2 regions of the Enterococcus eurekensis genome follow, and region 1 is predicted to be linked to the other one. Evidence: predicted binding sites of a transcription regulator. Region 1 holds the regulator's gene; the other holds the start of a gene.
What was found. Region 1 encodes LexA, which represses DNA repair genes until DNA is damaged. Its sites were predicted from a motif close to CNAACANNTGTTNG; they were not measured.
Positions count from the first base shown of each region.

Region 1 (6,096 bases):
TCGTTTGAGGAATCACGCCTCCAAAATCATCAATGATTTGTCGCGCACATTGCTTAATGTTTTTAGCTTTATTACGATACAAACCAATCGTTTTGATTTTCTCCATAATAATTTCAATGGGTGCTTCTGCTAACTTTTCAGCTGTTGGAAAATCTGCAAATAAACTCGGTGTCACTTTATTAACCGAAACATCCGTTGCTTGCGCACTTAAAATCACAGCAATCAATAATTGAAAAGGCGTTTCGTGATCAAGTTCTCCGTAAGCATTTGGAAAAAGTTTATACATCTCTTCTAGAGCTATACGCGTTTTTTCAACACTAATCATATAAGTACTATTCCTCTTCTAACCAATTATGTAAAGAAACTTTTGGAAGTGCTTTGGTTGTTTTTTCTTCCTTTTGCATCATCTGACGTTTACGTTTTTGCTGTTCTTCCTTAACTTGCGAGCTCGTCCGGATATTTTTACGTTCCCATGACAACAAAATTCGATCAACGTAATTCAAACTATAGACTTGATTCAACACAGCTTCACGTAAAGCTAATTGGATTAACTCTACTTGATACTGGTCTTCTTCAAGCCATTGCCCAATCCGCTGATATTCCATTGGAGACAATGGTCTTGCAAATTCCGCTTCAAAACTTTGATAGAGCTGTCCAATTTTATCTTGTTCATTCTTCATTTCAACTGATTTTTTTTGTTGATTCAAATATTGAGATAATCGTTGATAAATAGGTGTTAAATCATAAGAGTCATCCATCATTCCATGCTGATCTTTCAAAGAAACAATTTGTACGCACTGTTTTTCAACTAATTGATTTAATAAATAATAAATTTCTTTTTGCGAGAAATTCATTTGTTGAGCAATTTGACTTAAATCCGGGAAATGATTACCTGATTCATAATATCGATGTAATTGTAACCAGAGCAAAAACTCTTCATTCGACAAGCCGATTTGACGGTAATGTTCTAAAATTAAATTAGAAATCGTTGTCTGCCCTTTTTTTAAAAATTCTTCTAATCCAATCAACCTTTATTCCTCTTTTCTTTAATCACAGTTTCCACGAATTTCATTAAAAAAGGGAACTTATCAAAAGTTCCCAAGTTGTGATTATTTATTCGAAACATCTGCGATTATTTCAATCTCAACTAATACGTCTTTTGGTAAACGAGCGACTTCAACAGCTGATCTTGCAGGTAACATTTCACCAAACAATGTTCCGTAAACGCCGTTAAACGCTACAAAGTCATCCATGTTTTTTAAGAAGCAAGTTGTTTTTACGATGGCATCCGCAGTAATTCCTACTTCCGCTAAAATGGCAGAAATGTTCTTCACAACTTGTTTTGTTTGTTCTTCAATTGTATCTCCAACAATTTCACCTGTTTCAGGGTGCAAAGGTATTTGACCAGAGGCAAATAAAAAACCGTTTGCTATACGTCCTTGAACATAAGGCCCAATTGCTTTTGGTGCTTGATCTGTTTGAATAGTTTTCATTGTATCGCTCCTTTAATTTATGATTCTATTTGTTGACATGCGGGGCAGAGCCCATAAATCTCTAAACGATGACTATGTACCTGATAATTCGTTAACTGTGCCGCAGCCATCTCGACGTCGTCTAATTTGGGATAGAAGAAATCAGATACTTTCCCACAGTTTTGACAAATCACATGGTAATGGGGATCCACCGAAAAATCATAGCGGCTCGACGAACTGCCGTAATTCATTTCTCTTAGAAAACCGATTTCTGTAAATAATTTTAAATTATTATAAACCGTCGCCACACTAATCCCAGGAAATTTTTCTTCGATTGCCCGATAAACATCCTCTGCTGTCGGGTGATTTTGAACTTCTGTTAAAAATTCTAAAATCGCAATTCTCTGTGGTGTAATTCGAACATTCTCTTTTTTTAAATAGGTTAATGCATCATCAAAGGTCGCCATAGCTTCCCTCCTTTTTCACTGAATCCTCTGTTTCAATCATACTATGAGTTCGATGATTTATCTAGCAAAAAAACTCTAATATTTCCTTACAACAAGGAAACATCAGAGCTTTTAAAAATGTTTAAAGTGATTTAAATGTTTCAACAACATTTTCCGTTGTAAAGCCAAATTCAGCTAGCACTTTATCACCAGGAGCTGAAGCACCAAAATGATCAATTGCAATGACTTTCCCATGACATTTTGTATAACGATCCCAACCAAATGGTGATCCCGCTTCAATTGCCACACGTTTTTTAACTGCTTTTGGTAAAACAGATTCTTTGTATTCCGCTGTTTGCGCTTCAAATAACTCCATGCTTGGCATTGAAACAACCGATACATCGATACCTTCAGCTGATAATGCTTTTTGAGCTTCTGTTGCTAGATAAACTTCTGAACCTGTTGCAATTAAGATACCTGCTGGCGTTTCACCTTTTTGAGCTGAAACAACATACGCACCTTTTGCAACGTTATCATCCGCCATTTCTTTTGTACCTTCAATAACAGGTAAGTTTTGACGACTTAAAACTAAAACAGTTGGTTTTGTTTTTGAAGTCATTGCTAATTTCCAAGCCGCACGCGTTTCGTTCCCGTCAGCTGGACGAATGACTTGTAAATTTGGAATGCTACGTAAGCTTGATAATTGTTCAACTGGTTCATGTGTTGGCCCATCTTCTCCAACGGCAACAGAGTCATGTGTTAACACGTATGTCACTGGTGTACCTTGGATAGCCGCTAAACGAACAGCTGGTCTTAAATAATCGACAAAGACGAAGAACGTTCCACCATAAACACGAGTACCACCATGTAATTGAATCCCGTTCATTGCTGCTGCCATTGCAAATTCACGAACACCAAACCAAATGTTACGGCCTTCATATTGTCCTGGCTCAAAATCTTTTTCTGCTGCTACCATTGTGTTGTTTGAACCTGATAAATCGGCTGAACCTCCCCATAGGCTAGGAACTGCAGCTGATAATGCTTGGATCATCTCTTTACTTGATACACGACTCGCTTGACTTGTACCCACTTCATAAGTTGGTAAGTTATCTGCCCACTCACTTGGTAATTCATCTGCAAACGCTTGTCTAAATTGTGCAGCTAATTCTGGGTATGCCCCTTCATATTGCGCAAATAATTGGTTCCACTCTGCTTCAACAGCTTCGCCACGATCGTTGATTGCTTCTTTGAAACGTGCTTGAACTTCCTCAGGCACTGTAAATTCTGGATATTCCCAGCCATAAACACCTTTAGCGACATCACTACCTGCAACGCCTAATGGTGCTCCATGAACAGAAGATGTGCCTTCATTTGGCGCTCCAAAACCAATTACCGTTTTAATTTCAATTAAAGTTGGTTTATTTTTTTCTGCTTTCGCTTCATCAATTGCTTTTGAAATCGCCGCTAGATCTGTTCCATCTTTAACTAAAATATGTTGCCAACCGTAGGCTTCATAACGCGCACCGACATTTTCTGTAAAGGCTTTTGATGTTGGTCCATCTAAAGAGATGTCATTTGAATCATATAAAACGATTAACTTATCTAATTTTAAATGCCCTGCCATTGAAGAAGCTTCTTGTGAAACACCTTCCATTAAGTCACCATCACCACAAAGTGCGTACGTATAGTGATCAACAATTGGGAAACCTTCTTGATTATAAGTCGCACTTAAATGAGCTTCTGACATAGCCATCCCAACAGCCATCGCAATTCCTTGTCCTAAAGGTCCTGTCGTTGCTTCAACACCATCTGTATGGTGTACTTCTGGATGTCCCGGTGTACGGCTATCCCATTGACGGAAGTTTTTCAAGTCTTCAATCGTTACATCATAACCTGAAGTATGTAGTAAACTATATAATAATGCAGAACCATGGCCTGCTGATAAAACAAAACGATCACGATCTACCCAATTTCTTGAAGTTTTTGGATTTACTTTTAAATGTTTTGTCCATAATGCATAAGCCATTGGTGCTGCTCCCATTGGCAATCCCGGGTGACCTGAATTGGCTTTTTGTACCATATCAATACTTAATGTACGTAATGTATTAACACCTAACTCATCGATTTTATCAAACAAAGTGAAGCCCTCCTATTTAGGTTTTTTTTACCTTTATTCTTTTATCATTATAAAATACTTAAGGACAATTATCAACCTTTTTTCAACTTCTTGCTCTCAATTACTCTTTATCGCGGTTATGAAGTCCTTTTTCTCTTTGGATTTCTTTTAGCTTATCTGGTGTTACATCATTGCCTAAAGGATCAACAACTTTCATGCCTTCAATATGGTGTTTCATTCCTCCGCGAAAAGCACTTAAATACTCTTGACGTAATAAATGTTGTTCTTTTGTCTCAAACGGCGTTAGCCCTTCACTTTTTTTCTTGCGGGCTAATTCATTGATGCGATTTAATTTTTCTTTTGATAACATACTTCCACTCCTCTCATCTGCTTTATCTTATACAAAATTATCAAAAAAAACAATAAGAACACACGTAAGCGAACATCTGTTTGATTCCGCTGTCTCTTTATGTTAAAATAGGGATAATTAGATGAAAGAAGGTGCGAACCTTGACAAAAAAAACCGAAAGCAGACAACTTGAAGTCTTGCGCTTTATTCATCAACGCGTGTTAGCTAAAGGATATCCTCCAACTGTACGTGAAATTGGCGAAGCGGTGCAACTCTCTTCTACTTCGACCGTTCATGGACATTTGTCTCGTTTAGAAAAAAAGGGATTCATTCAAAGAGACCCTACAAAACCACGTGCAATTGAATTAACGGCGTTAGGACTTGAAACAGTTGGTGCGGAACAAAAAAATATTCCTTTGCTCGGGGTTGTTACCGCGGGTGAACCGATTCTAGCAGTTGAAGAAGCTTCAGACTTCTTTCCTATTCCACCGCATTTAGAAAATAGTGAAAGCCAACATTTCATGTTGACGATTTCTGGCGAAAGTATGATTAACGCTGGCATACTTGATGGCGATCAAGTTATTATTCGTAAACAAGATTATGCTTCAAATGGCGACATTGTCATTGCAATGACTGATGAAAATGAAGCCACTTGTAAGAGATTTTATAAAGAACAAAATTATATCCGACTACAACCTGAAAACGACTATATGGAACCTATTATTTTACCCAACGTTCAAATCCTTGGTCTAGTTGTTGGTCTCTATCGCAATTTATACTAATTTATACTTTGGAATCTTTTACTTTTAAAGATTCCAAAGTTTTTTTATTTTACTCTTTACAAAGCGAACAAACATTCGTATAATAGAGACACGAACAAACGTTCTATTTAAATAAGGAGTGGATCAGTATGAAAGCAGTACGTCGTTTTGGTTTATTAATTGGGGTTTTATTAACAGGAATAATAATTGGTAATTTTGGAACGCTGATCGCTTGCCTGGTACTAGGTCCGTTACTCGCTTTATGGTTAATTCTATGGGATGACAAAAATTCAAAACAAGCAAAAAACAAACAACAATATTATTCATCTGAAGTCGATTATTACTATGCAGATGACTATTACTATGAATAAATTAAAAACGAGAAATGCCGAAGTCCATTCAGCATTTCTCGTTTTTTTAATATTCCATTAAAGTGAAGATATCGTAACCTTTAATTTTGTCACGACCATTTAAATCTTTTAATTCAATCAAAAAGGCACAACCGACTACGATACCGCCTAATTTTTCAATTAGTTCGATACTAGCTTTCACTGTACCACCAGTTGCTAATAAGTCATCACATAATAAAACACGTTGTCCAGGTTTAATCGCATCTGCATGAATCGTTAGCGTATCTGAACCGTATTCTAAATCATATGAAACTTCAATTGTTTCACGAGGTAATTTACCAGGTTTACGAACAGGGGCAAATCCAACGCCTGACTCATATGCGACCGGACAGCCTACGATAAAGCCACGCGCTTCTGGTCCGACTACCATATCAATTTCTTTTTCTTTCGCGTAATCAACAATTTGTTGAGTCGCATAGCGATAAGCTTCACCATCAGCCATCAATGGTGAAATATCACGAAATGTTACGCCTTCTTTCGGATAATTTGGGATACTTGCAATATAATCTTTTAAATTCATTATTGTCCTCCTACTGACTAGA
Region 1 covers NZ_JBHSGT010000020.1:125,750-131,845, forward strand. The annotation lists gene nth (endonuclease III) at 1-325, opposite strand, end outside; gene ACFO3L_RS03705 (DnaD domain protein) at 333-1,028, opposite strand; gene ACFO3L_RS03710 (RidA family protein) at 1,110-1,493, opposite strand; gene ACFO3L_RS03715 (Fur family transcriptional regulator) at 1,511-1,939, opposite strand; gene tkt (transketolase) at 2,061-4,055, opposite strand; gene ACFO3L_RS03725 (DUF896 family protein) at 4,156-4,404, opposite strand; gene lexA (transcriptional repressor LexA) at 4,545-5,165, shown strand; gene ACFO3L_RS03735 (hypothetical protein) at 5,294-5,515, shown strand; gene ACFO3L_RS03740 (adenine phosphoribosyltransferase) at 5,562-6,074, opposite strand; gene recJ (single-stranded-DNA-specific exonuclease RecJ) at 6,085-6,096, opposite strand, start outside.

Region 2 (6,096 bases), on a different contig from region 1:
TAATGCCAATCCGGAAGATCCAAACTACGATATTAAACAATTGGCATTAGAATGCGCAACAAAACGGATGTATCCCGATGTCTTGAACTACGATAAAATCGTTGAATTGACAGGTAGTTTTAAAACACCAATGGGTTGTCGCTCGTTCCTACAAGGCTGGAAAGATGCAAATGGCAAAGAAGTCAACGTTGGACGTATGAACTTAGGTGTTGTCACATTAAATTTACCGCGTGTTGCTTTAGAGTCAAATGGAAATCCAGAGCGGTTTTGGAGCCTTTTAGAAGAACGCTTAAGCATTGTCAAAGACGCCCTCGTTTACCGGATCAATCGCTGTAAGGAAGCTAGTCCAGCGAATGCTCCAATTTTGTATATGTATGGTGCCTTTGGTGAACGTTTAAAACGTAACGAAGAAGTTGACCGATTGTTTAATAATCGTCGGGCAACAATTTCGCTTGGCTATATCGGTCTTTATGAAGTTGCTGCAGCTTTCTTTGGCGGTGCATGGGAAAATAATCCCACAGCCAAAGACTTTACTTTATCTATCTTAAAAACTTTAAAAGCGCACGTTGATGATTGGTCAAATGAATATGGTTACCACTTTAGCGTTTACTCAACACCAAGTGAAAGTTTAACCGACCGCTTCTGCCGTTTAGATACAGAAAAATTCGGTATTGTCGAAAATATTACCGATAAAGATTATTACACAAATAGTTTCCATTATGATGTTCGTAAAAATCCAACACCATTCGAAAAACTTGATTTCGAAAAAGATTACCCTGAGTATTGCTCTGGTGGTTTTATTCACTATTGTGAGTACCCTGTTCTACAACAAAACCCGAAAGCTCTTGAAGCTGTCTGGGATTATTCTTATGACCGTGTCGGTTACTTAGGTACAAATACACCGATTGACCACTGTTATGAATGTGGATACGAAGGTGATTTCAATCCAACCGAGCGTGGATTTGAATGTCCACAATGCGGCAACAATGATCCTAAAACTTGCGACGTTGTTAAACGTACTTGTGGTTACTTAGGCAATCCACAAGCTCGTCCAATGGTCCATGGACGTCATAAAGAAATTTCTGCCCGTGTTAAACATATGAAATAAAAGGAGCGATTCCAAGTGAGAAACCCAAAACCAAAAGAATGGTCTGCAAAAAACTATAGCCAAAATCATGTCGCCGACTATAAAGCTTTTAACTTCGTTGATGGCGAAGGTGTGCGAAATAGTTTGTATGTCAGTGGGTGCCTTTTCGCTTGCGAAGGCTGCTTTAATAAGGCCGTTCAAAATTTTCGCTATGGTGTTCCCTATTCCCAAGAACTCGAAAACAAAATTATCGAAGACCTCGCCCATCCTTTTGTCCAAGGTTTAACTTTATTAGGTGGCGAACCATTTTTAAATACAGAAGTTTGTTTACGAATTGTCGATCAAGTTCATGCAATATTTGGGGATACAAAAGACATTTGGAGTTGGTCGGGTTATACTTTTGAAGAATTACTCTTAGAAACCGAAGATAAACTTGAATTACTTAGTAAAATTGATATTTTAGTTGATGGTCGCTTTGAGCTAAGTAAGAAAAATCTAAACTTGCAATTTCGAGGCAGTAGCAACCAACGCATTATCGATGTCAAAAAATCTCTCGTAGCAAAACAAGCGATTGTTTGGGATAAATGCGTCGACGGCGAACAAAAATTTGAACAAATAAAAAAATCCATTTAAACCAAAAATCTCGAGCAAATATTAAATCATTTGCTCGGGATTTCTTTGTCTTATTTTAAATATCACTAAACTTACTTTTCCCATAATGGTAACACGATATTTTCATAGGTTACTGGATCAAGATTTGTCAAAGTAATACCTAATAAACGGATTCCCTTATCAGAACTGGCTAAATTTTCCCAAATTAACGTAATCTGTGAAAAAATATCTTCTTTATAACGAATATAGTCACGTAATGTTACACGCTTGGTAATGGTTTGAAAATCATCATACCGTACTTTTAAGACAATTGTCTGTCCATGTTTTTGATGACGGGAAAGCGCACGTTCAACTTCTTCTGATAATTGACGTAATTGTCGTAACACAGCTTCTTCCGTAACTAGAGCGGTTCCATACGTATGCTCTTTTCCAATTGATTTTCGTTCCCTTGTTGTTACGACAGGTGCATTATGAATTCCTCGAACCTTGCGATAAAGCGAGTAACCTCGCTTACCAAATTGACGAATCATATCCATTTCTTTCATTTCGTACAAATCAGCACCTGTAAAAATCCCCAGTTCATGCATAATCGGCACCGTTTTTTTCCCAATCCCATGAAACTTCTCGATTGCTAACGGCATCAGAAAATCATGGGCATCTTCTGGTGTAACGACCGTTAAGCCTTTTGGTTTTTGAAAATCTGAAGCAAGTTTTGCTAAAAATTTATTATAACTGACACCAGCTGAACACGTTAAGTGTAATTCTCGCCAAATATCTTGCTGAATGAGTTTAGCAACTTTAATTGCTGAAGTACTATTAATTTTATTGACCGTCACATCGAGATACGCTTCATCAATCGAAACAGGTTCAATTAAATCCGTATAACGCTGAAAAATTTCACGAACTGCATCTGAAATTGTCCGATACTTCTCATAACTTCCTGGTAAAAATACCGCATGTGGACACAATTCATAGGCTTTTTGTGAACTCATCGCTGAGTGAATCCCATACTGGCGAGCAATATAATTTGCGGTTGTTACAACCCCTCGCCCCTTTGTATCATTTGGATGACGTGCAATGACTAAAGGCTTAGTCGCAAGCTCGGGATTATCTCTTTCTTCAACCGAGGCAAAAAAAGCATCCATATCAATATGTATTATTTTTCGGGATAAATCATTTTTCAAAGGAAATGCTAGCTCCATTTACCTCACCTCAGCACTATTATAATACAAACAAACGTTCTCATGCAATATAAAGAATCCCAAGTTGAGTCTTAGTCGATGAATAAAAAAGTATCCACTATAAAAAAATCGGTAGAGAAAAAATCTCGACCGACTCAAATCACTATTTTAACTTTTCACAATAATCAATGAAGCTATGCCCGATTTTAATCTATTTCATGGTATTCATTATACACGGCCTGTTTCTTCAATTGATTACGTTTAGCAACTTCTTTAATACTATCATTGGGTTTTAAGCCTTGAGCGATTAACGCTTCAACTTGTTCTTTCAAACTACGAGTATCAATCATTTCCTCAACAATTTCCGTTGCACCTTCTACCATCAAGCAACATTCACCTTTAATCGTGTGTTCCTTTAAGTAGGCATTCAATTCTCCAAGAGTCCCTCTTAAATACTCTTCATGAAGCTTGGTTAGCTCGCGACAAACAACTGCTTGACGTGTTTCACCAAAAACTTCCATCATAACTTGAACCGTTTTTTGAATACGATGTGGCGATTCATAATAAATGACTGTCGCTTTTTCTTGCTTAAACTGGTTCAAGACTTCTAGTTGCTCTTTTTTCTTACGTGGTAAAAATCCATAGAAGTAATTGGGTTGTGGCGTTAAACCAGATGCGATTAAAGCTGTCAAACCCGCTGTCGGTCCAGGTAGAGCCACAACTTTAATTTTGGCTGCAATACAAGCCACGACCAACTCATGTCCAGGATCGCTAATTGAAGGCATTCCCGCATCACTCACTTGAGCAATTGACGTCCCTTCTTGCAGCAATTCAATTAATTGTGGAATCCGTTCTTTGTAATTGTGTTCGTGAAAGCTTCGTTGCGGTGTCGTAATTTCAAAATGATTCAATAATTTTTGTGTATTACGCGTATCCTCACTTGCAATCAAATCAACTTCTTTTAATATCCTAACACTACGAAACGTCATATCTTCTAAGTTACCAATCGGTGTCGGTACTAAGTATAAAATCCCCGATTCGACACCTTTAAAACTCATTTGAATATCCATCTTTTTCACCTCTTAAAAAGGGACGATAGCATCCGCCACGCCCCTTTTTTTATATCTGATTTTTTAGGCACTCCAACCCTCTTCTTCGATTATTTCAGAAAATATTCCAATCGAATAAACCATCGATTGTTCAAATTTCCTTCCAATTACTCAAAGCAAAGCGGATTTTATTGCACCTGGATTGAACGGGTTTGAAGCGGCTGACCTTTACGAAACTTCAAGCAATCCATCAATCGAAAATGCCGATTGAGTGGCTTCCTCTCCAGTTTCGAAGGTCAACACACCACTTCTCGCACCTGAATTGAACGGGCAATTAAATCCTGCTTCTCAGTAATTTCAGAAAATCTTCCAATCGAATAAACCGTCGATTGTTCAAATTTCCTTCCAATTACTCGAAGCAAAGCAGATTTTATTGCACCTTTTATGCTAGGCCGCTTTCGCGATAGATAACTTCTAAACAAAAAGCACATGGTTCATCATTTTCGCGTCTTGAGCCGTATAGGTCATAGCAGACATGAAAACCCTCTTCGTAAATTTTTTCCAAATTTAAACGCGATTGTGACAATTCTTGTTTAATTTTACCACCTGTACTTTGAGAAGACTGATTTAACTCTCTCAAATGCTCACGTAAGCGTTGATTTTCCAGTTCTAAAGTTGTATTTTTTTCTACAACTTCTTGTAACGACGACTTCATTTCAGCTAATTTTTTAAGTAAACCTTGTAATTCACCTTCAAATTCATCGAGACCGTCATAAAGCGAACGTTTATCCATCGACATGTTTACCACCTGCTTTAGCTGCTTTTTGAACTTTTTGAACTTCTTCTGCATCATAATCAACCGCGACTGCTCTACCAACTAAGCGAACTTTTAAGACGCGACTCAATAAATTCAGCCCAACAACACGGCCTTTGCCATCTGGGGTAATGACTTCCGTTCCATAATCAGGTAGTTCTTTTTTCGCTGCTTCATATTCATCATTTTCGTATTTTAAACAACACATTAAGCGTCCACATAGTCCTGAAATCTTAGTTGGATTCAATGATAAACCTTGATCTTTGGCCATTTTAATCGAGACAGGAACAAAATCACCAAGGAAAGTTGAACAGCACAACTGACGCCCGCAAGGACCGATTCCACCTAAAATTTTCGCTTCATCGCGCACGCCAATTTGGCGTAACTCAATCCGCGTCCGAAATACTCCGGCTAAATCTTTAACTAATTCACGAAAATCAATGCGACCATCTGCTGTAAATTGAAAAATCATTTTACTACGGTCAAAAGTATATTCTACATCAACTAATTTCATTTGTAGTTCATGTTTTCTAATTTTTTCTTTCGCAAGCATCAACGCTTCTTTCGCATCTGCTTTGTTGCGTTGATCTTGTAAAATTTCTGCTTCTGTTGCTCGGTGTAAGACCGGTTTTAAATCTTCTGGGAGATCCTCTGCGGCCATTTCTTTATTAGGTATCGCAACTTGGGCCATATATTTTGCTTGTTGAGACTCAACTAATACGTAATCATCATACGCAAATTTCGTCTGACCTGGAGAAAAATAATATATATGTCCCGCACGACGATAACGCACGCCTATTACTTCAACCATGGGTTGTCCTCCTCTTCCTTGTAGCTCTTACTTAAAAAGTATACGTAAAGCAAGCTGTTCTGCGACTCCTTGAAAAGGGACATTCGCCGCTAATTTTTGCTGGCTCTGTAGAATCCTTTCAATATTTGCATTTAAACGGCTTCCCGATACTTGATGTTGTAACATTTGATCTCTTTCTAATTGAAAATAGTACAAAAGAATCGCTAAAATCATTTGTTGTTGTGATTTTTCTTTTGCGATGCTTAATAAATTTTTTTGAACATAGATAAATGCTTGTGGATCCTTTTTATTTAAATAAAGAAACCACTTTTCAATAACATCCTTAGCACCATTAAACCATTCATTTTGTGAGATTTCAACTGCTTTATCGTAACTATTTGTAAGGCTTGCAAGGAGATGAGCAGTTTTCTCAGAGATTCCCGATTCTTGGATTTTTTTTGACAATTCCTTTTTATTTAATGGGATAAAATGAATAATTTGACACCTTGACTGAATCGTTGGTAAGACCCTCCCGAGACTTTCAACTTCCAAAATGGCTAACA
Region 2 covers NZ_JBHSGT010000025.1:496-6,591, reverse strand. The annotation lists gene nrdD (anaerobic ribonucleoside-triphosphate reductase) at 1-1,108, shown strand, start outside; gene nrdG (anaerobic ribonucleoside-triphosphate reductase activating protein) at 1,124-1,720, shown strand; gene dinB (DNA polymerase IV) at 1,792-2,901, opposite strand; gene rsmI (16S rRNA (cytidine(1402)-2'-O)-methyltransferase) at 3,087-3,950, opposite strand; gene ACFO3L_RS04285 (DNA replication initiation control protein YabA) at 4,372-4,722, opposite strand; gene ACFO3L_RS04280 (PSP1 domain-containing protein) at 4,715-5,554, opposite strand; gene holB (DNA polymerase III subunit delta') at 5,582-6,096, opposite strand, start outside.
Region 2: dinB (DNA polymerase IV) is a predicted target of LexA. The motif match lies at 2,929-2,942, and genes of this name have one in related genera.